2 regions of the Rossellomorea sp. LjRoot5 genome follow, and region 1 is predicted to be linked to the other one. Evidence: a T-box and tRNA genes for the amino acid it is inferred to sense, from the RefSeq annotation. Region 1 holds a T-box; the other holds one or more tRNA genes.
What was found. The T-box of region 1 lies ahead of ACSQ2E_RS07540 (valine--tRNA ligase). A T-box ahead of a tRNA ligase gene usually reads a tRNA of that ligase, here a tRNA-Val.
Positions count from the first base shown of each region.

Region 1 (10,088 bases):
GTATAATGATCTCAACTTACTACTATCCGGGGAATATATTTTATGAAGCCATCTATTATAATAATATCTGTTTTGAAAGTCATATATCACTTGTTGATCACTCTCGACAATATCTGTTTCACCACAAATAAACCAAAATGGTCTTGTACATTCTTCTCTTTTTACTTTTTCAACGGCCGTTGCAATCATGGGCTGTCCGTCAGTCAGGAAAACAATATACTTTTCATTTTTGGAATCTCTCAGCATGTGTTTTGCAGCACGCATAGGATCTGTGTAATTTGTGCCACCATAAGCCGTTGTATGGAACATAGATGTTTTAATAGCATCGAGGTCATTGCTTAGGGGAAGGATTGTTTCAATCTCGGATGAAAAGGTAATGAGAGAAAAGCGGTCATTCTCCTGCTTGTTTTTTTCAAAGAATTGAACGGCACTGGTCAGTCCGTCTTTTGCATTTTGCATTTTATCCTTCGTGCTATTCATCGAGCCTGATTTATCAAAGATAAAGACGACATCAATAGGGGGACGCTTTGCCTCCTTCACTTCTCCTGCCGGAATAATATTGAAGTCTAATGACGCTTTTGCATTCCCTTCTGCCAGTTTCACGATCACACTTTGAGACGGTGTTACATTAAAATCCACATTTAAATCAGCATTCCCTTTAGCATATGTTATGGACGAATTCATTAGTAGTGTAAGAAACAGGATGAATAGTAATGGAATTTTTGGTTGCATTCTCATAATATCCCTCATTTTGGCTATCCTATAATACATGTATTATATCAATCTTGAAACTATTTTAATAGGACTTAATACTCACATGATAGTATATTCATTAAAAAAAGGATGTCCACGATTCCTTTAGACATCCTTTTCCTTATTTCACATACTGCGCTACCCGGTTCCTCCCTGCCTGCTTCGCTCCCGTATACAGGGCGCGGTCGGCATGACGAATGAGTGCCATGGTATCGTCTGCGTCTTCGGGTGCGGTCGATAAGCCGATGCTCGCCGTGACCCTGACCATCATCTGTTTGTTGGATTCGTCCAGGCTGTCATGGAGCGTGAACGGCTGATTGGCAATCGTGCCCCTGACGTATTCTGCGATGCGGAGTGCCTCTTCCCGTTCCGTGTCGGGAAGGAGGATCACAAATTCCTCTCCGCCGTATCTTGCCACGGTTCCTTTAGTGGAAATTAATGCACGGAGGCGTTCGGCCAGTTGTATGAGGATTTCGTTACCGCTCTGGTGACCGTAGTTATCATTGATCACTTTGAAGTGGTCAAGATCCAGCATGATGAGGGACAGATTCTTTCTCTTCCCTGCCTCGAGATGGCTATATTCCATGGAAAGCAGATCCTCGAAGTAGCGGTAATTGTAGAGACCTGTAAGAGCGCATCGTTCACTGTTCTGTTTCGTACGTTCATGGTGCCTTGCATTGGCAATGGCAATCCCAAAATAGGAGCATAGGATATCGACGATCATCAATTGGAATTTCTCATACGCTTTCTTTTTAGAGGAAGCGAGAAGAAGGATCCCTCTCACCTTCTGGCTTCTGACGATGGGCACACATAGTACGCTTTCCACATCCTCCGGCATATAGCCTTCGGCGATGTCGGTCCATTCCGACCGGGAAGTATACAGGACGGACTTCCCCGTTTCCCAGACCACTCCGCTGATCCCCTGGTTTTTCTTGAGGGGACGAAGATTATTCGATTTCATTTCTCCATTTTCAAACCGTCTAAGCAGCACCAACCCCTCTTCATGGCAGTCGAGTATATACGCATATTCGACGGGCAGCGTCTCGATGATCTTCTCGATGAAAATATCCAGGACTTCTTTGACCTTTAGGCTCTCTGTTAGTTGATGCCCGATTTCCCCTGCTTTTTGAAGGTATTCATTGATATTCTCGGATGAATTATAGAGCTTTAAGATGATGGAGAGACTGACGAACGGGACTCCAATCAGCAACGAGGCAAACGCCCCCAGTTCAAATGTCAAATAATAGAGTGAGAGTGAAAGAGGGAACATGATCATATTGGCGGTGAAATCCCACACAAAGTCCTTACTGTAAAAACGCACGTCATTGTTAGCCACATAATGATGATAGAGAAGGAGGAGGACCTGATTGATCATAATGGATACGATCTGGTAACAAAGGATCGGTAAGATCAGCTGACCGAGTTCCCTTTCGGCGATTTCCCCTCCCACCATAAAATAGATTAAACCACTGATGCATGAAACCAAAAAGAACATCAACGAATTTAATGGGATCCTGTGCCAGTCGTTCTTCGTCACCCGGAGCCTTATGAGTAAGGGGATGATCGAGAACTGCATAAGTACAATCTCAATAAATAGGCCATACTTGATGAAACCGACGAGTGTCACCCACTGGATGAAGAAGATGGTCGCACCGTTGATCACGATGGGCATGAGTGGGATAAAAGTCGCAAATGCCACTAATGTAATAAACTCAAGCTCATTACCCGCAATATTTTCAGGGGGATAGTATTGATATGTAAAATACAAACCTGCCGGTACAACCGCAAACCATGCCAGCAATATGTATAGCTTTTTCTTCAATGGTAACGTCATATCTATCCCCCATAGGTTTTCCATGAATTTAATATAGTCTGATCATACTATACTAGTTAAATAGTCACAAGTTTAAGAATATTTTATCAAAGCATCTGAATAAAGTCACTTACTTTTTTCTGTAATTTTCCAATAAAGGAAGTAAATATGGTTTTACTTCAGATAAAAAGTATAAGGATCCGGTTATGAGCAGGACATCATCTTCTTCCATGACGGCGATTTTCTCTTCAAGATACTTTTTCCAATCATGGACTTCTGCCTTATTTGGGTGTGAAGAAGCCTCGTACAGTTCTTCAACTGATGCCACTCTCGGAAAATCAAAGCTCGTAAACCCGATGTCATCCACTGCTTCTTCCAATTGAGAGATCATCGGCCTTAACTCTTTATCGTGAAGTGCCGAGAAAAGAACGGTCACTTTTTTATGAAGGAAGCGTTCCTTGACCGTCTTCACGAGGGCATCCACTCCTTCTGGATTATGGGCACCATCAATGTATATCTCACGTGTAGCGGATAATGCCTCCATTCTCCCCGGCCATGATGCCTTCTTTAATCCTCTCTTGATGTGCTCCGCTTCTATTTTCATCTCCTGGTTTTTCACAAGGAGCTCGACGACTTTGATGGCGAGGGCTGCATTATTGATTTGATGGGCTCCAATCATGGAAAGTTCGAATATGTCATATTGCAGGGGAGACCTATACTCGAATCTTTCCCCCTTTTCCAATAAGGCGAGACGCTCGACAGTAAAATCCTGCTCAAGTTGAAATACATCACTTTCCCTTTCAAGGGCTTTTTCTTTGATAACGTTCCTTGCTTCAGGCTGTTGGACCCCTGAAATGACAGGTACATTGTGTTTAATGATTCCCGCTTTCTCAAATGCGATATCTTCCAATCTATTTCCAAGAAACTGCATATGGTCCATTCCGATGCTCGTGATCACGGAAACCATGGGGATGATGACATTCGTCGAATCCAGTCTTCCCCCGAGCCCAACCTCATAGAGCACCAGGTCGACGGGTTCCAATTCGGCAAAATAATAAAAGCTCATGGCCGTAATGACTTCAAATTCAGAGGGAGTACCCCACTCCAATTGTTCCATCTTTTCCGCGATAGGCTTAACCTTCTCGACAAGACGCGTCAAATCCTCATCGCTGACAGGATCTCCATTCATGCTGATCCGTTCATTGAAACGTTCAAAGTATGGAGAGGTAAACGTTCCGACTGTATATCCTGATTCCTGTAACACATTCCTCAAATAGGTAACGGTGGACCCTTTTCCATTCGTACCGCCAATATGGACAGTTTTCAGCTTTTGATGAGGGTTCCCGAGTTCCTCCAACAGATAATTCATTCTCATCAACCCCGGCTTGATCCCAAGTCTGAGTCTTGAGTGGATCCATGCGACAGCTTGTTCATAATTCATCAATTTTTTCACTCCCACATAGGCTTCATTAGAAAAAGGGCCCCAATCAGGCCTGATTGAGGAGGGATCCCCCTATCTATCAGACCCGATTCTAAAGCCCTCTTCCTTACCTTCTATTTATTCAGACACATTAAACCGATTTAAGCTCTTCGATTCTCGCTTTCACAGTCGCTTGTTTCTCTAAATAATCTTTTTCTTTCTCTTTTTCCTCGTCCACTACTTTCTGAGGGGCTTTGCTTACAAACTTTTCATTGTTAAGCTTGCCTTGGACACGGGATACTTCCTTCGTCCATTTTTCCAGTTCCTTTTGAAGTCGCGCAATTTCTTCTTCGATATTGATCAGCCCTTCTAATGGAAGGTACAGATCAACGCCTGTCACGACTGCCGTCATCGCTTTTTCCGGTGCTTCTAAATCCGTACCCATCTCAAGCTTTTCCGGATTACAGAATTTCTCGATATACGATTGATTCTTTTCCATGATCTTCAGGGTATGTGCGTCTTTGGCTTTCAGCATCAGGTTGATTTGTTTACTCATCGGCGTGTTCACCTCGGCACGAACATTCCGTACGGCACGGATGATATCAACCAGGAGCTTCATCTCTTCTGCAGCCGCTTTGTCTGTCAGCTTATCGTCAACCGTCGGCCAAGCCGCTACAGTGATCGATTCGCCTTGATGCGGCAAGTTCTGCCATATTTCCTCGGTAATAAACGGCATGAATGGGTGCAGGAGTCTCATGGTGTTGTCGAGGACATAAGCCAGAATTGAACGGGTCGTCTTCTTCGCAGCTTCGTCTTCACCGTATAGAGGCAGTTTAGCCATTTCAATGTACCAGTCACAGAAATCATCCCAGATGAAGTTGTATAATAAGCGTCCAACTTCACCGAATTCATAACGATCTGCCAGTCGTGTCACCGTTTCAATCGTTTCATTTAATCGGGTGAGGATCCATTTATCGGCTACGGACTTTTCACCTGATAAATCGATTTCGTCGTATGTCATGCCATCCATGTTCATCAGTGCAAAACGGGATGCGTTCCAGATCTTGTTCGCAAAATTCCAAACCGACTCAACCTTTTCAAATGAGAAGCGCAGATCCTGTCCCGGTGAGCTTCCAGTTGTCAGGAAGTAACGAAGGGAATCGGAACCGTATTTTTCGATGACATCCATCGGGTCTACACCGTTTCCTAATGATTTACTCATCTTACGGCCATCGGCATCACGCACTAACCCATGAATGAGTACGTCTTTAAATGGTCTTTCACCAGTAAACTCCAAGCCTTGGAATATCATTCGTGATACCCAGAATCCGATAATATCGTACCCTGTCACAAGCGTATTGGTTGGGTAGTAACGCTTAAAGTCCTCTGCATTCACATCCGGCCAGCCCATTGTTGAGAATGGCCATAGTGCTGAACTAAACCAAGTATCTAGTACGTCTTCTTCCTGTGTCCAGTTTTCAATGTCTTTTGGAGCATCTTTTCCTACGTATATTTCTCCAGTTTCATTGTGGTACCATGCCGGGATTCTGTGCCCCCACCATAATTGACGTGAAATACACCAGTCACGTGTGTTTTCCATCCAGCGTAAGTAAGAAGTTTCAAATCGGTCAGGTACAAAGTTAATCTTCTTTTCACTTTCTTGAAGTTTAACTGCTTCTTCAGCTAATGGATCCATCTTAACGAACCATTGGGTTGAAAGATAAGGTTCAACCACTGCCCCGCTTCGCTCCGAATGCCCAACCGAATGCATATGCTCTTCAATCTTGAATAATACACCGGAGTCCTGAAGGTCCTTCACAATTTGCTTACGGCAGTCAAAACGGTCCATACCGTTATATTTATCAGCCATTTCGTTCATCGTACCATCTTCATTCATCACCAGGATGCGTTCAAGATTATGACGGTTACCGATTTCAAAGTCATTCGGGTCATGGGCAGGTGTGATTTTCACCGCGCCGGAACCGAATTCCATATCCACATAATCATCACCGACGATCGGGATCTCACGCCCTACGATTGGGAGGATGACTTTCTTCCCGATCAGGTGCTTGTATCGGTCGTCTTCCGGATGTACCGCAACCGCTGTATCTCCTAACATCGTTTCCGGACGGGTTGTCGCGATTTCAATGTGGCCGCTTCCATCAGCAAGTGGATATCTCATATGATAAAATGCACCCTGTACATCTTTATGAATAACCTCGATATCGGATAGTGCCGTCTTCGTCGCAGGATCCCAGTTGATGATATATTCCCCGCGGTAGATTAAGCCTTTATTATAAAGATCGATGAATACTTTCTGAACGGCATCGGACAGGCCTTCATCAAGTGTGAAGCGCTCACGGCTGTAATCCAGTCCCAGTCCGACTTTCGCCCACTGCTGGCGGATGTGCTCGGCATATTCTTCTTTCCATTTCCACGTTTCTTCCACGAATTTCTCACGACCGAGATCATAGCGTGAAATCCCCTGGCTGCGGAGTTTTTCATCTACTTTCGCCTGAGTGGCAATTCCAGCATGGTCCATACCAGGCAGCCATAGTACGTCGTACCCTTGCATGCGTTTCATTCTTGTCAGGATGTCCTGCAGCGCTGTGTCCCAGGCATGACCAAGATGAAGTTTCCCCGTTACGTTCGGCGGCGGGATGACGATAGTGTACGGTTCCTTTTCCTTATCGTTTGTCGCTTCGAAGAATTTCCCTTCAAGCCACCATTTGTACCGGCCCTGTTCAATGGCATTCGGATCATATTTTGTCGGCATTGATAATTGTTGATCTTGAGTTTCCATGTGATTTCCTCCTATATCGTTCTAAAAAAAAATAAAAAAATCCCCCGTCCTGTGAAAAGGACGAAGGATTCCATTCGCGGTACCACCTTTTTTCTCAGGAGTAAGAAACCTCCTGAACTCTCGACGATTATAACGGCTTTTAACCGGCTTCTACTACTGACATTCATAGAAGCAGCTCTTCAGGCGACCTTCCATTGTCTTAACGTAGAAAATCTCTCAGCAAACGATTTTCCTCTCTGAAAGTAAGGACCAATGTACTCTTCCTGTTCATTGCTTTTCATGATTATTTATTTACTCATTATAGTATAGGATAAGATAAACTTTCGTCAATCATTATTGGCATTTTCATTGAAAAATATTCATTTTGCCCATACATAGGCACCATTCCATATCAGATTCATAAGATAAAGTAGTGAATATACCCAGGAAAGTGAGTGGATGATGATGAAAAAAATCAACCAGTACACCTTACAGAAATGGATGGGCAACGCCCGATTAATATGTAAGCAATTCATCATACCTTTTACCATCTTTCAAGGCATCCGCACGATTCTCTTACCAACCACTTTTGATGTTCTTCTGTTAACCCTGTTTATCGGTATCGGTCTTGCCATTTACTTCGATTGGATTTAAGGGACTGACGAAAGGTGGATTCGTCAGTCCTTTTTTTATTCAGCCTGCTCGGCCTGCTCTTTCTTCTGCTTTTCCATTTCATCCAGTCGCATGACCACATATTCGGTATTTTTCAGTAACCAATAGTGACGCTGCAACTTCTTTAGTGACTTCCGTTCATTCCGCTTATCCTTCGGGGTATGGAAGTATTTTTCCACAACTGCAATGACGGAGCTCGGATATGCCAGGTAGCTCATGAACAGAAGCCTTTCTTCATTCCGGACGGTAAAATGCTGAAAATAGGTGGTGAGCCATTCAATACATTCCTCGTAGTATTTAGGATAGGTCTTCAATGTTCTCGACAAGAACGGGAGTAGATCATGAAATGGGGACGCCATCTTTGAGTTCTCAAAGTTATGAAAATACCCCAAACCCCTTTCATCGAATAAAAAATGCTCCGTCGAAACCTTTCCATGGGTGATCACGGTCCTTACCTTTTCAAGCTCCTTCGTGTCCTCATACCATTCATCCAGCATTTTACGGGAAAACTTCAACGCTTGTGAAGCGTCCTTGTAATACATGCAATAATGAAATTGAAAAGGGGACATGTAGGTGGTCTTTTCACATGCTTCCACGTATTCATCAAGGAACGCCTGCTCTTTATCCCATCTCGACGTGAGCTGCTCATAATGGGATTCTCTCTCTTCCTTATCGATTTTCACTTCGTGGGAGGAAAGAGTGTGGAGCCTCGCCAATTCCCTGAACATCTTTTGGTGCTTTTCAAACTGATCTTCTCTTTCCTGGTTCATCAGCCACGGCATGACATAATATAAATCCCCCTGATTCCACACAGCATAGCGGCCATCCAGGGTGGGATAAATCGGGACGATACGATTATAGCCCCGCTGAAACAGCATTTGTACATTCCGGACGAAGTCCACGCCATTTTGGGCTGGAAGCTGTTTGACGGCCAGAGTGCCTTTATTTGAAAATACTTTCGAAATCCTTCCGTAGCTTTCAACAAAATGAGGTTCGACCCCATAAGGTTGCAAGACAGGCTTCAATCCCTCCAGCGTTTGCGCCATTTCTCTCACCTTCTACGATTACTTTTCTAAAAAAAACGGACCAACTCCAATGAATTTGGTGTCAGCCCCGTCATTTCCACTATGATACTTTGACTCTCTTCTATGGTCCTCTGATGGGAGTGACCTTGCTATTTTCCTTTATCCCTTGAAAACGAATTCGCTGTTCGGGATATATAGAACCTGACCGGCATATACGTCCTGATTCGCTTCGAGTTGATTCACCCTTAATAGCTGTGGAATGGTCAAATCATATTTTTCAGCAATATAATCCAGGTTTTCTCCCTCCTGGACGATGCATACCCGAAGAGTCGCTCCCCTTTCCTCTTCTTTCCGGGCAAAGAAATCAGTCAATGAAATGGATTCATACTTCTTTTTGCCCTTCGTCTTTTTCTTTTCTTCCTTTTCTTCCTCTTCCATCTCTGCTTCTACGGCTGATGAGGAGGAGGACTCTTCTTCTTCCATCTCCTGCTCCTTGTACTTAGGTGCTGGAGGCGGCGTATAAGCGGCCTTCGGTTCAGCATGCTGCTCCTCAGACGACTCACTCAGCTCATGCTGGGGAAGCTGGAATACATTTTCTTTCCGGTAGTCGACTTCCTCATAGGAAGGAGGCGGTTGTGTATCGTATTGAATCTGGACAGGAATTTCATCTTCCTGTTCAGCCGGTGGAGTCCTTCCCTCCAGATTAAACGGCTGATACTCGTCGTCAGGATCTTCTTCCTCATCTTCTTCAACATAACCCGTGATTTCTTCATTATAGTTTTCGTATTCGTACACTTCTTCTCTTTCTTCTTCTTCGGTTTCCACCTCTTCTTCTGCCTCTTCCATTTCTTCTGCTTGGGCTACGGCACTTGAACGGTAAAGGGGCTCGAATTCCTCTTCTCTCTCATACTCTGCTTCAAGAGGAGTGTGAGCCTGCTGTTCACCATAGATGCCGGTGATGGTCAAGTCTGCGTTTAGCTTTAAACAGGCATTTTCAGGGACGATGTAGTCAAAGGACTCGACATATACATCAATATCCCCTAAATTTGCGATTCGATTTTTCGGGATCGTGACGTCCACCGGGAATCGATGGACAAATTCATATTCACCCCTCTCCCTCTTTTCAACGGTCTGCACGAACTTCCCGCCTGCTTCGAACTCATCTTCCTCCACTTCTCTAAATGATGTCGGTAAATACTCACCGGTTAAATCGAGGCTTCCCCTGATAAGTACGTATTGCTCTTGTTCTTGTATCGTTATATGAGGATCTAAGGAGATAGATAGCAATTCTTCAACTTCCTGTCCTTTTTTGAACCAAATTGATTCTTCCAAAGAAAATCGTAAGCACGATTGTTGTTCTTGTGACAAAGAAAATTCCTCCTTTCAGGTTCCAAACAAAGAAATAGTAAACAATGCCATTATCACTTTATGAACCAGAAAGGAGGAATATGATAGGAAAACGAATATAAATAGCCGATCCCCCAAAAAGGATCGGCTATCTTTATTACTTCTTACTGATTTTCTCAAACGCTTTTTCAGCTGCCTGAAGGGTCTTTTCGATATCATCATCCGTATGGGCTGTCGATAAGAAAAGTCCTTCAAATTGAGAAGGTGGCAGGAATA
Region 1 is NZ_CAXUQN020000001.1:1,478,281-1,488,368, reverse strand. Features, by position in the region: gene ACSQ2E_RS07555 (vWA domain-containing protein) at 1-738, opposite strand, end outside; gene ACSQ2E_RS07550 (sensor domain-containing diguanylate cyclase) at 875-2,587, opposite strand; gene ACSQ2E_RS07545 (bifunctional folylpolyglutamate synthase/dihydrofolate synthase) at 2,697-4,007, opposite strand; gene ACSQ2E_RS07540 (valine--tRNA ligase) at 4,138-6,789, opposite strand; T-box leader at 6,843-7,069, opposite strand; gene ACSQ2E_RS07535 (hypothetical protein) at 7,234-7,422, shown strand; gene ysxE (spore coat protein YsxE) at 7,458-8,486, opposite strand; gene spoVID (stage VI sporulation protein D) at 8,625-9,833, opposite strand; gene hemL (glutamate-1-semialdehyde 2,1-aminomutase) at 9,970-10,088, opposite strand, start outside.

Region 2 (10,088 bases), 530 kb from region 1:
ACGCCATTTTCACTGTACTCTTCAATTCCACAATACTGATTTCTCCAGCCTACTGACACGAAAAACTCTTTCTTCCGTTTCATTCTGGAACGGAATTCTTGAGGGATCCCGCCGTATTTAGGCAGAATCACCCTGACATCCGTGCCTAAACTTCTTAACTCCTTGGGCAAAGCGCCTGCAACGTCCGCCAAGCCCCCGGATTTAATAAATGGGACACACTCAGATACTACAAATAACACTTTCACGAATTCATCAGCGCTCCTTGAATCATCCCTTTGCGAATGACAATTGGATTGTTTGCTTCTCCGATAAGCTTGACGCCATCTTCTATTCTCACATCTTTATCCAGAATCACATTCTCCAGTACACAGTTATCTCCAATTTGGCTCTTCTGCATAATGATGCTGTTAGAAATGGTGGTATTCCTGCCGACCTTCACCGCTCTGAACATGGTAGAATTTTTCACTTTGCCCTCAATAAAGCATCCATTGGCGATGATGCTATTTTTCACACTTGCAGCTGATGTGTAGCGTGTCGGCGGCTCATCCTTCACTTTCGTATAAATGGGCATATCTTTCTTGAACAGCTCTTTCCAATAGGATAAGTTCATAAGCTTCATGCTGGCCTCATAGTATTCTCCAATGGAAGCAATCGTTTGAACAAATCCTTCATGCTCATATCCGCACACCTTAAATCCGCTATCCATGTCGTCCACCACATCCTGCATACAAGTATAGCCCGTTTCACGCCTGTTCTCGATCAAATCAATCAGTGTAGACGTTTTTACTAAGTACATTTCTAGTGAGCTGCCATTGTGCCGCATTTCCGTTATATCACAACCGACACGGATATGACGCTCGAGTACCGGTTGATAATCGATGTTACATAACGTGAAGCAATTGCTGATCAGGGCGTATTCCTGTTTACTGCGTCTGAAATAGTCCATATGATGGGCAAAGTGATTAAAGGATCCGACACCCTCTTCATTCGCTTCCAACCCAGGAGCAGGAAAGAAAAACAAGCCATCCCGCTTCCGGTTCAGATCCCAGTTCTTCCCTGATCCAAGATGATCCATCAGCGATCTGTATTGAAACTTTGGAAAAATCGCCACACTGCCGATATCGGAATTCACCATATTGGAAAGGACAAAGTCAATCAATCGGTATCTGCCGGCTATGGGAAGGGCCGCTAATGAGCGATGTAACAATAAATCCTCCAGGGAATCATAGTAACTCGTAGCGTCGATAACACCAAGCATCGTATTTTTCAAAACACTTCTCCTCCTCTAATGTTGTTAAGATGGTCTTGAACCTTACACTCTTTCCTGTTCCAGCAGTGCTTCAATGAATGATTCCGTCACCAGGATGATTTCATCGGATCCCTCTTCCGGCATGATGCACAAGCCCTTTGGAACCTTTACATTCGAAGGCACAATCGCCTGCTCGATATAGGTATTTTCTTCAACGACTGCGTCCGGCATAATGACTGAACGACTGACATGCGCTCCCTTTTTTACCGTTGTTCCCTGGAAGAGGACGGACTTTTGAATTGTTCCTTCAATCGTACATCCTTCATTTACAAGAGATCCCTCCACATGGGCTTCTTCTGAAATATATTGAGGAGGCTCATTCGGATTAACCGAATACACTCTCCAATCATGATCGAACAGGTTCAGTTCATTCTGTTCATCTATCAGGTCCATATTCGCTTCCCAAAGGCTCTTGACCGTACCGACATCCTTCCAATAGCCTTCAAATGGATAAGCCATCAGTTTCTTCTTCTCATCAAGGAGGAGAGGAATGACATCCTTCCCAAAGTCATGGCTCGAATCTGGATTCCGTTCATCCATCTCCAGAAAATCCTTCAACACTGAATAGTTGAAGATGTAAATACCCATCGACGCAAGATTGCTTTTCGGGAAAGGCGGTTTTTCTTCAAACTCCGTGACACGCATATCCTCATTCGTGTTCATTAGTCCGAAACGGCTCGCTTCATCCCATCCCACTTCAATGACTGAAATCGAGACATCTGCTTTTTTCTCGATGTGATAATCAAGCATTTTACTATAATCCATTTTGTATATGTGATCCCCCGATAGAATCAATACGAACTCGGGATCATATTGTTCTAGGTAATTCATATTCTGATAAATGGCGCTTGCCGTCCCCGTATACCAGCGCATCTCAGATGATTCAGCATAAGGGGGCAGCACGGTCACGCCACCGTTTCTGCGGTCAAGATCCCACGCACTCCCGATCCCGATATAAGAATTCAATACCAGAGGCTGGTACTGGGTAAGAACGCCGACAGTGTCGATGCCTGAGTTCGTACAATTGCTCAGGGTAAAATCAATGATACGGTACTTTCCTCCAAATGGTACGGCCGGTTTCGCCAGACTCTTCGTCAATGAACTTAACCTGCTCCCTTTTCCACCTGCTAACAACATGGCCACACATCTACCTTTTGTCATTAAATCTTCTCCCCTTTCACTCGGTTGGTCTTAAATAAACGGCTGCGTATGGTGGAATCGTCATTTCCACATACCCATCTCTTCCATGATACGGTTCATTGTGCACGGTAAGCGGGTTGGGATTCACCTGATGGGAACCTCCAAACCTTTCATCATCACTATTCCAAATCTCTTCATAAGAAGAAACCTTATCCACTCCCACCTTATACTGGTGATACACATGTGGACTGAAATTGCAGATTACCACAAGATGATTTCCCTTCTCTATCCCATTACGGATGAAAGAGAAAATCTGCTGCTCTGCATTATTGACATCAACCCACTCGAATCCATCTGAACGATGATCCATCTGAAATAATGGCTCAGCACCTTTATATAAATGCATTAGCTCTTTAAAATATGAATTGAATTTGTGATGAAATTCGTAATCCAGTAAATGCCAATCCAATTCCTCAAGGTCCTTCCATTCTGAAAACGGCGCCAGTTCACTTCCCATGAACAGAAGTTTCTTTCCTGGATGAGCCATCATGAAGCCGAGGAGCAACCGGTATTGAGCGAATTTCTGCCAGTAATCCCCCGGCATTTTATTTAATAACGACTTCTTCCCATGCACCACTTCATCATGGGAGAAGGGAAGAACATAATTCTCTGAAAACGCATATAACAACGAAAACGTAATGAGAGAATGCACATTCTTTCGTTCAGATGGATCGGTTTCCATATATTTAAGGACGTCATTCATCCATCCCATATTCCACTTATAATTAAATCCAAGTCCTCCATAATGAACAGGAGACGTCACCTGTGGCCAGTCCGTAGAATCCTCTGCAATCATCAGAATCGAAGAATCACACTCAAAAACGGCCTTGTTCAAGTTTTTCAAAAACTGTATGGCACCTTCATTCGGCGTAAGCTCACCTTGATTCGCCCAATAGATGATGTTCGCCACCGCATCGATCCTGAAGCCATCGATATGATACTGATCCATCCAGAAACGGGCATTGGAAATCAGGAAGCTTCTCACTTCCCCTTTGCCTAAATCAAAGTTCGCCGTACCCCACGTATAATTCTCCCGGTCCCTTTCCTCACTGTACTCATAGGCAAACGAACCATCAAACTCATATAACCCATGCGCATCCTTACAAAAATGACCTGGGACCCAATCCAGGATCACGCCAATATTATGTAAATGACATTCGTTCACAAATGCCATCAAATCATGTGGTGAGCCGTAGCGACTGGTAGGGGAATAATAACCCGTACCCTGATAACCCCAGGAACGGTCAAATGGATGCTCCGTGACTGGCAGCAGCTCAATATGGGTGAATCCCTGCTCTTTCACATGGGGAATCAATTGCTGCGCGTATTCCCTATAAGATAGAAACGTTCCTGCTTCCTTCTTCCACGTACCTAAATGAACCTCATAAATCGTCATAGGCTTGTCGTATATCGTAGTGGTTGAACGGTCCTCGAGCCACTTCTCATCTTCCCATGCAAAGCCCTCCAGCTCATACACGATGCTTGCCGTATGAGGGCGCTTTTCAGAGGCAAACCCGTACGGATCCGCCTTTAGCTTCTTTGTCCCCAGGGGAGTCGTAATCTCATACTTATACGTTTCTCCCGTCAGATCTTTATCGACTCGAATCGTCCACAGACCTTCACTGTTCCGCTTTTTTAAATCGTATCCATTCCCATTCCATTGATTAAAGGAACCCACCAATGAAACATGCCTTGCTTTCGGTGCCCAAACGCAAAATTCTGTATAGGTCCCAGTGGAATCCCTTCTCACATGTGCACCCATAAACTGATAGGCCTGCTGCAAATTTCCCTCATGAAACAAAAACACATCGTAATCTGTTATGGTCATTGCGTTCATCATCTCACCTACATTTTTTCAATCTACTTAACTACTTTCTAACAACATCACCAAAATCCTCTTTATAATCGTCGTTCAATTACGACAATTTACTACATGCTTACATTGAAAAAGTTCAAATTTGGAATTTTATTCTAAATGGCAAGGTTTACATTGTAAAAACATAGGGGAAATACGTTGAAATCTTAGCGGAATTTGTCGAAAGTTTTTTTGTGAAAAAATTTAATATTTGTAGGAAATATAGAGGGATTCCGGTATTTTGTATAGGATTTTGGTTGCTTGGAAGTTGAAATAGCGGTGTCGAATGAAGGGAGGGAAAAGTCGATAATATATCCATCGACGCAGAAACCTAGAACCACATTTTACATATTAAACATAATTACAACAGCTCCATTTCAAGGCAAAGTGCTGCTTTGAACAACAAAAAAAGACTATCAACAATGATAGTCTCTTCATAATGACCCATACGGGATTCGAACCCGTGTTACCGCCGTGAAAGGGCGGTGTCTTAACCGCTTGACCAATGGGCCTTAATGGCGGAGAAGGAGGGATTTGAACCCTCGCGCCAGTTGCCCGACCTACACCCTTAGCAGGGGCGCCTCTTCAGCCACTTGAGTACTTCTCCAAATATGGCTCCGCAGGCAAGATTCGAACTTGCGACCGATCGGTTAACAGCCGATAGCTCTACCACTGAGCTACTGCGGAATAATATAATGGTGGGCCTAAGTGGACTCGAACCACCGACCTCACGCTTATCAGGCGTGCGCTCTAACCAGCTGAGCTATAGGCCCAAAAATGAATTGGAGCGGGTGAAGGGAATCGAACCCTCATCATCAGCTTGGAAGGCTGAGGTTTTACCACTAAACTACACCCGCACTAAATATGGGGCGACTGATGGGAATCGAACCCACGAATGCCTGAACCACAATCAGGTGCGTTAACCACTTCGCCACAATCGCCATAATGTGTCTAAATAGAAAAATGGTGGCTCAGGACGGAATCGAACCGCCGACACATGGATTTTCAGTCCATTGCTCTACCAACTGAGCTACTGAGCCATATTTAGTATGCATCCTACAATTAGAATGTTGTAGTCCATCGTCCAGCTCTCAGGATGCTGAATCAAGGAGCTGCTCGAGCTGTACGCTGAAGTTTACTCGGGTGAAGCTTATTCATCGTGCTCTACCAACTGAGCTACTGAGCCAAATAGTTTTCGGCTTCCCCTAAGCTTCGAATCTCTTCGTCAGCTCTCTCAGTCACATCCTCACGTATGTTAAATACGCTCCGGTGTTCCTTCGATCGCTTCCTCGACCTTCTCACTTATCGAAACCCTTTTCCATTTGAAGAAACAGAACTATATCAAAAAATAAATGGCGGTCCGGACGGGACTCGAACCCGCGACCTCCTGCGTGACAGGCAGGCATTCTAACCAACTGAACTACCGGACCAAAGTTTTTTTGCGCTAGCAAAAATAACTTTCATTACCTTCGCGCTAGCGAAAATAACTATCCATACGTGACTCATCGCGAATTATCAATTTCCTAATTCATAAATAAATCAAAATGGTATTGCGGGGACAGGATTTGAACCTGCGACCTTCGGGTTATGAGCCCGACGAGCTACCGAACTGCTCCACCCCGCGACGATAAAATATTATTAAGTTTCTACTATCCCATAAAGCATCACGCAGATCCGCTCCGACTTCAGTAAGCTTATTCAAGCTGTTGCTCAGTCGTTGCGCTGATGTGAAGGCTCCGAAGATTATTCGGTCGTGCTCCACCCCGCGACGATAAAATATAAAAGATAATATGGAGGAGGAAGGGGGATTCGAACCCCCGCGGGCTGTTACACCCCTGTCGGTTTTCAAGACCGATCCCTTCAGCCGGACTTGGGTATTCCTCCGTAATGAAAAATGGTACTTGGTGGACCTTGTAGGACTCGAACCTACGACCGGACGGTTATGAGCCGTCTGCTCTAACCAACTGAGCTAAAGGTCCCTATTGGTAGCGGCGGAGGGGATCGAACCCCCGACCTCACGGGTATGAACCGTACGCTCTAGCCAGCTGAGCTACACCGCCAAGAAACATATAACATAGTATTAAGTTTCACTTTCGTAAAACATAAAGGGAATTTATTTTGCTTCGCAAAAATCAATGAAGATTATTTTGCTGGAGCAAAAAATCTTGGTGGAGCCTAGCGGGATCGAACCGCTGACCTCCTGCGTGCAAAGCAGGCGCTCTCCCAGCTGAGCTAAGGCCCCAAAGAAGTGGTCGGGAAGACAGGATTCGAACCTGCGACCCCTTGGTCCCAAACCAAGTGCTCTACCAAGCTGAGCTACTTCCCGATATATGGCGCGCCCGAGAGGAGTCGAACCCCTAACCTTTTGATCCGTAGTCAAACGCTCTATCCAATTGAGCTACGGGCGCTAAATGAATTCTTTAATAGTAACGTAAGGATAGATATTTTGCTGTCGCAAAAAATTCTGGTGCCGAGGACCGGAATCGAACCGGTACGGTAGTCACCTACCGCAGGATTTTAAGTCCTGTGCGTCTGCCAGTTCCGCCACCCCGGCAAGTCTCTGGAGCGGAAGACGGGATTCGAACCCGCGACCCCCACCTTGGCAAGGTGGTGTTCTACCACTGAACTACTTCCGCAAAAGAAATGGTGCGGGTGAAGGGACTTGAACCCCCACGCCTTGCGGCGCCAGATCCTAAGTCTGGTGCGTCTGCCAATTCCGCCACACCCGCATATATTTTTGTTTTTCACATTGGAGAAAAACAATGGTAAGATATTTTGCCAGGGCAAAAATCTTTGGTGAGCCATGAAGGATTCGAACCTTCGACCCTCTGATTAAAAGTCAGATGCTCTACCAACTGAGCTAATGGCTCATCTCATAAAAAAACCAAATGGTGCCGGCAAGAGGACTTGAACCCCCAACCTACTGATTACAAGTCAGTTGCTCTACCAGTTGAGCTACACCGGCACGGTAAGTTTCTAAGTGGTTAAAATGGTGGAGGATGACGGGATCGAACCGCCGACCCTCTGCTTGTAAGGCAGATGCTCTCCCAGCTGAGCTAATCCTCCTTGTTATATAGCCTGGCGACGTCCTACTCTCACAGGGGGAGATCCCCCAACTACCATCGGCGCTGAAGAGCTTAACTTCCGTGTTCGGCATGGGAACGGGTGTGACCTCTTCGCCATTGTCACCAGACTATGTCTTGTCTCTTTTTAAGGACAAGTATTATTATATCGTGTAGACATAATATTTCAAGGTTTTTTTATATTTTCGTATAAAAATTATTCCCTGAAAACTAGATAAAGAATTGATGTCAAGAAAGCCGAATATCGACCCATTGTTGTATCTACTATTACAAGTAGACAGTAATCCAGCTCCGGCGGCTAGAGACTCGAGGTCATTTCAGTTCAATCAGCTGAGGGTAAAAAGCACCCTCTTCTGATTGCCCAGAAATGCTTGTCGTCTCTGTTCAAGCCGCCTCCGCTTTATAATGTGGTTAAGTCCTCGATCGATTAGTATCAGTCAACTCCACATGTCGCCATGCTTCCATCTCTGACCTATCTACCTAGTCATCTTCTAGGGATCTTACTCACTTACGTGATGGGAAATCTCATCTCGAGGGGGGCTTCATGCTTAGATGCTTTCAGCACTTATCCCTTCCGCACATAGCTACCCAGCGATGCCTTTGGCAAGACAACTGGTACACCAGCGGTGCGTCCATCCCGGTCCTCTCGTACTAAGGACAGCTCCTCTCAAATTTCCTGCGCCCACGACGGATAGGGACCGAACTGTCTCACGACGTTCTGAACCCAGCTCGCGTACCGCTTTAATGGGCGAACAGCCCAACCCTTGGGACCGACTACAGCCCCAGGATGCGATGAGCCGACATCGAGGTGCCAAACCTCCCCGTCGATGTGGACTCTTGGGGGAGATAAGCCTGTTATCCCCGGGGTAGCTTTTATCCGTTGAGCGATGGCCCTTCCATGCGGAACCACCGGATCACTAAGCCCGACTTTCGTCCCTGCTCGACTTGTAGGTCTCGCAGTCAAGCTCCCTTGTGCCTTTACACTCTGCGAATGATTTCCAACCATTCTGAGGGAACCTTTGGGCGCCTCCGTTACTCTTTAGGAGGCGACCGCCCCAGTCAAACTGCCCACCTGACACTGTCTCCCACCCCGATAAGGGGCGCGGGTTAGAATTTCAATACAGCCAGGGTAGTATCCCACCGATGCCTCCACCGAAGCTAGCGCTCCGGTTTCCAAGGCTCCTACCTATCCTGTACAAGCTGTACCAAAATTCAATATCAGGCTACAGTAAAGCTCCACGGGGTCTTTCCGTCCTGTCGCGGGTAACCTGCATCTTCACAGGTACTATAATTTCACCGAGTCTCTCGTTGAGACAGTGCCCAGATCGTTACGCCTTTCGTGCGGGTCGGAACTTACCCGACAAGGAATTTCGCTACCTTAGGACCGTTATAGTTACGGCCGCCGTTTACTGGGGCTTCGATTCGCACCTTCGCTTACGCTAAGCACTCCTCTTAACCTTCCAGCACCGGGCAGGCGTCAGCCCCTATACTTCGCCTTACGGCTTCGCAGAGACCTGTGTTTTTGCTAAACAGTCGCCTGGGCCTATTCACTGCGGCTCTCTCGGGCTTGCACCCTACCAGAGCACCCCTTCTCCCGAAGTTACGGGGTCATTTTGCCGAGTTCCTTAACGAGAGTTCTCTCGCTCACCTTAGGATTCTCTCCTCGCCTACCTGTGTCGGTTTGCGGTACGGGCACCTTTTTCCTCGCTAGAGGCTTTTCTTGGCAGTGTGGAATCAGGAACTTCGCTACTATAATTCGCTCGCTGTCACAGCTCAGCCTTCTAAGATGATGGGATTTGCCTCATCATCAGCCTAACTGCTTAGACGCACATATCCAGCAGTGCGCTTACCCTATCCTCCTGCGTCCCCCCATTGCTCAAACGGAAAAGAGGTGGTACAGGAATATCAACCTGTTGTCCATCGTCTACGCCTATCGGCCTCGACTTAGGTCCCGACTAACCCTGAGCGGACGAGCCTTCCTCAGGAAACCTTAGGCATTCGGTGGATGGGATTCTCACCCATCTTTCGCTACTCATACCGGCATTCTCACTTCTAAGCACTCCACCAGTCCTTACGGTCTAGCTTCGCAGTCCTTAGAACGCTCTCCTACCACTGACACCTAGAGGTGTCAATCCACAGCTTCGGTGATACGTTTAGCCCCGGTACATTTTCGGCGCAGAGTCACTCGACCAGTGAGCTATTACGCACTCTTTAAATGGTGGCTGCTTCTAAGCCAACATCCTGGTTGTCTAAGCAACTCCACATCCTTTTCCACTTAACGTATACTTTGGGACCTTAGCTGGTGGTCTGGGCTGTTTCCCTTTCGACTACGGATCTTATCACTCGCAGTCTGACTCCCATGGATAAGTCTTTGGCATTCGGAGTTTGTCTGAATTCGGTAACCCGATGAGGGCCCCTAGTCCAAACAGTGCTCTACCTCCAAGACTCTTACACATGAGGCTAGCCCTAAAGCTATTTCGGAGAGAACCAGCTATCTCCAAGTTCGATTGGAATTTCTCCGCTACCCACACCTCATCCCCGCACTTTTCAACGTGCGTGGGTTCGGACCTCCATTCAGTGTTACCTGAACTTCATCCTGGACATGGGTAGATCACCTGGTTTCGGGTCTACGACCACATAC
Region 2 is NZ_CAXUQN020000001.1:952,651-962,738, reverse strand. Features, by position in the region: gene glgA (glycogen synthase GlgA) at 1-245, opposite strand, end outside; gene ACSQ2E_RS04885 (sugar phosphate nucleotidyltransferase) at 242-1,270, opposite strand; gene ACSQ2E_RS04880 (glucose-1-phosphate adenylyltransferase) at 1,313-2,470, opposite strand; gene glgB (1,4-alpha-glucan branching enzyme) at 2,487-4,349, opposite strand; tRNA gene ACSQ2E_RS04870 (tRNA-Glu) at 4,805-4,876, opposite strand; tRNA gene ACSQ2E_RS04865 (tRNA-Ser) at 4,881-4,971, opposite strand; tRNA gene ACSQ2E_RS04860 (tRNA-Asn) at 4,977-5,051, opposite strand; tRNA gene ACSQ2E_RS04855 (tRNA-Ile) at 5,061-5,137, opposite strand; tRNA gene ACSQ2E_RS04850 (tRNA-Gly) at 5,148-5,221, opposite strand; tRNA gene ACSQ2E_RS04845 (tRNA-His) at 5,230-5,305, opposite strand; tRNA gene ACSQ2E_RS04840 (tRNA-Phe) at 5,329-5,404, opposite strand; tRNA gene ACSQ2E_RS04835 (tRNA-Asp) at 5,718-5,794, opposite strand; tRNA gene ACSQ2E_RS04830 (tRNA-Met) at 5,915-5,988, opposite strand; tRNA gene ACSQ2E_RS04825 (tRNA-Ser) at 6,156-6,248, opposite strand; tRNA gene ACSQ2E_RS04820 (tRNA-Ile) at 6,267-6,343, opposite strand; tRNA gene ACSQ2E_RS04815 (tRNA-Met) at 6,348-6,424, opposite strand; tRNA gene ACSQ2E_RS04810 (tRNA-Ala) at 6,531-6,606, opposite strand; tRNA gene ACSQ2E_RS04805 (tRNA-Pro) at 6,614-6,690, opposite strand; tRNA gene ACSQ2E_RS04800 (tRNA-Arg) at 6,696-6,772, opposite strand; tRNA gene ACSQ2E_RS04795 (tRNA-Leu) at 6,830-6,918, opposite strand; tRNA gene ACSQ2E_RS04790 (tRNA-Gly) at 6,926-7,000, opposite strand; tRNA gene ACSQ2E_RS04785 (tRNA-Leu) at 7,009-7,093, opposite strand; tRNA gene ACSQ2E_RS04780 (tRNA-Lys) at 7,159-7,234, opposite strand; tRNA gene ACSQ2E_RS04775 (tRNA-Thr) at 7,254-7,329, opposite strand; tRNA gene ACSQ2E_RS04770 (tRNA-Val) at 7,355-7,430, opposite strand; rRNA gene rrf (5S ribosomal RNA) at 7,441-7,557, opposite strand; rRNA gene ACSQ2E_RS04760 (23S ribosomal RNA) at 7,855-10,088, opposite strand, start outside.
Region 2: it has a tRNA-Val gene. The T-box ahead of ACSQ2E_RS07540 (valine--tRNA ligase) is inferred to sense a tRNA for this amino acid. The anticodon was not compared.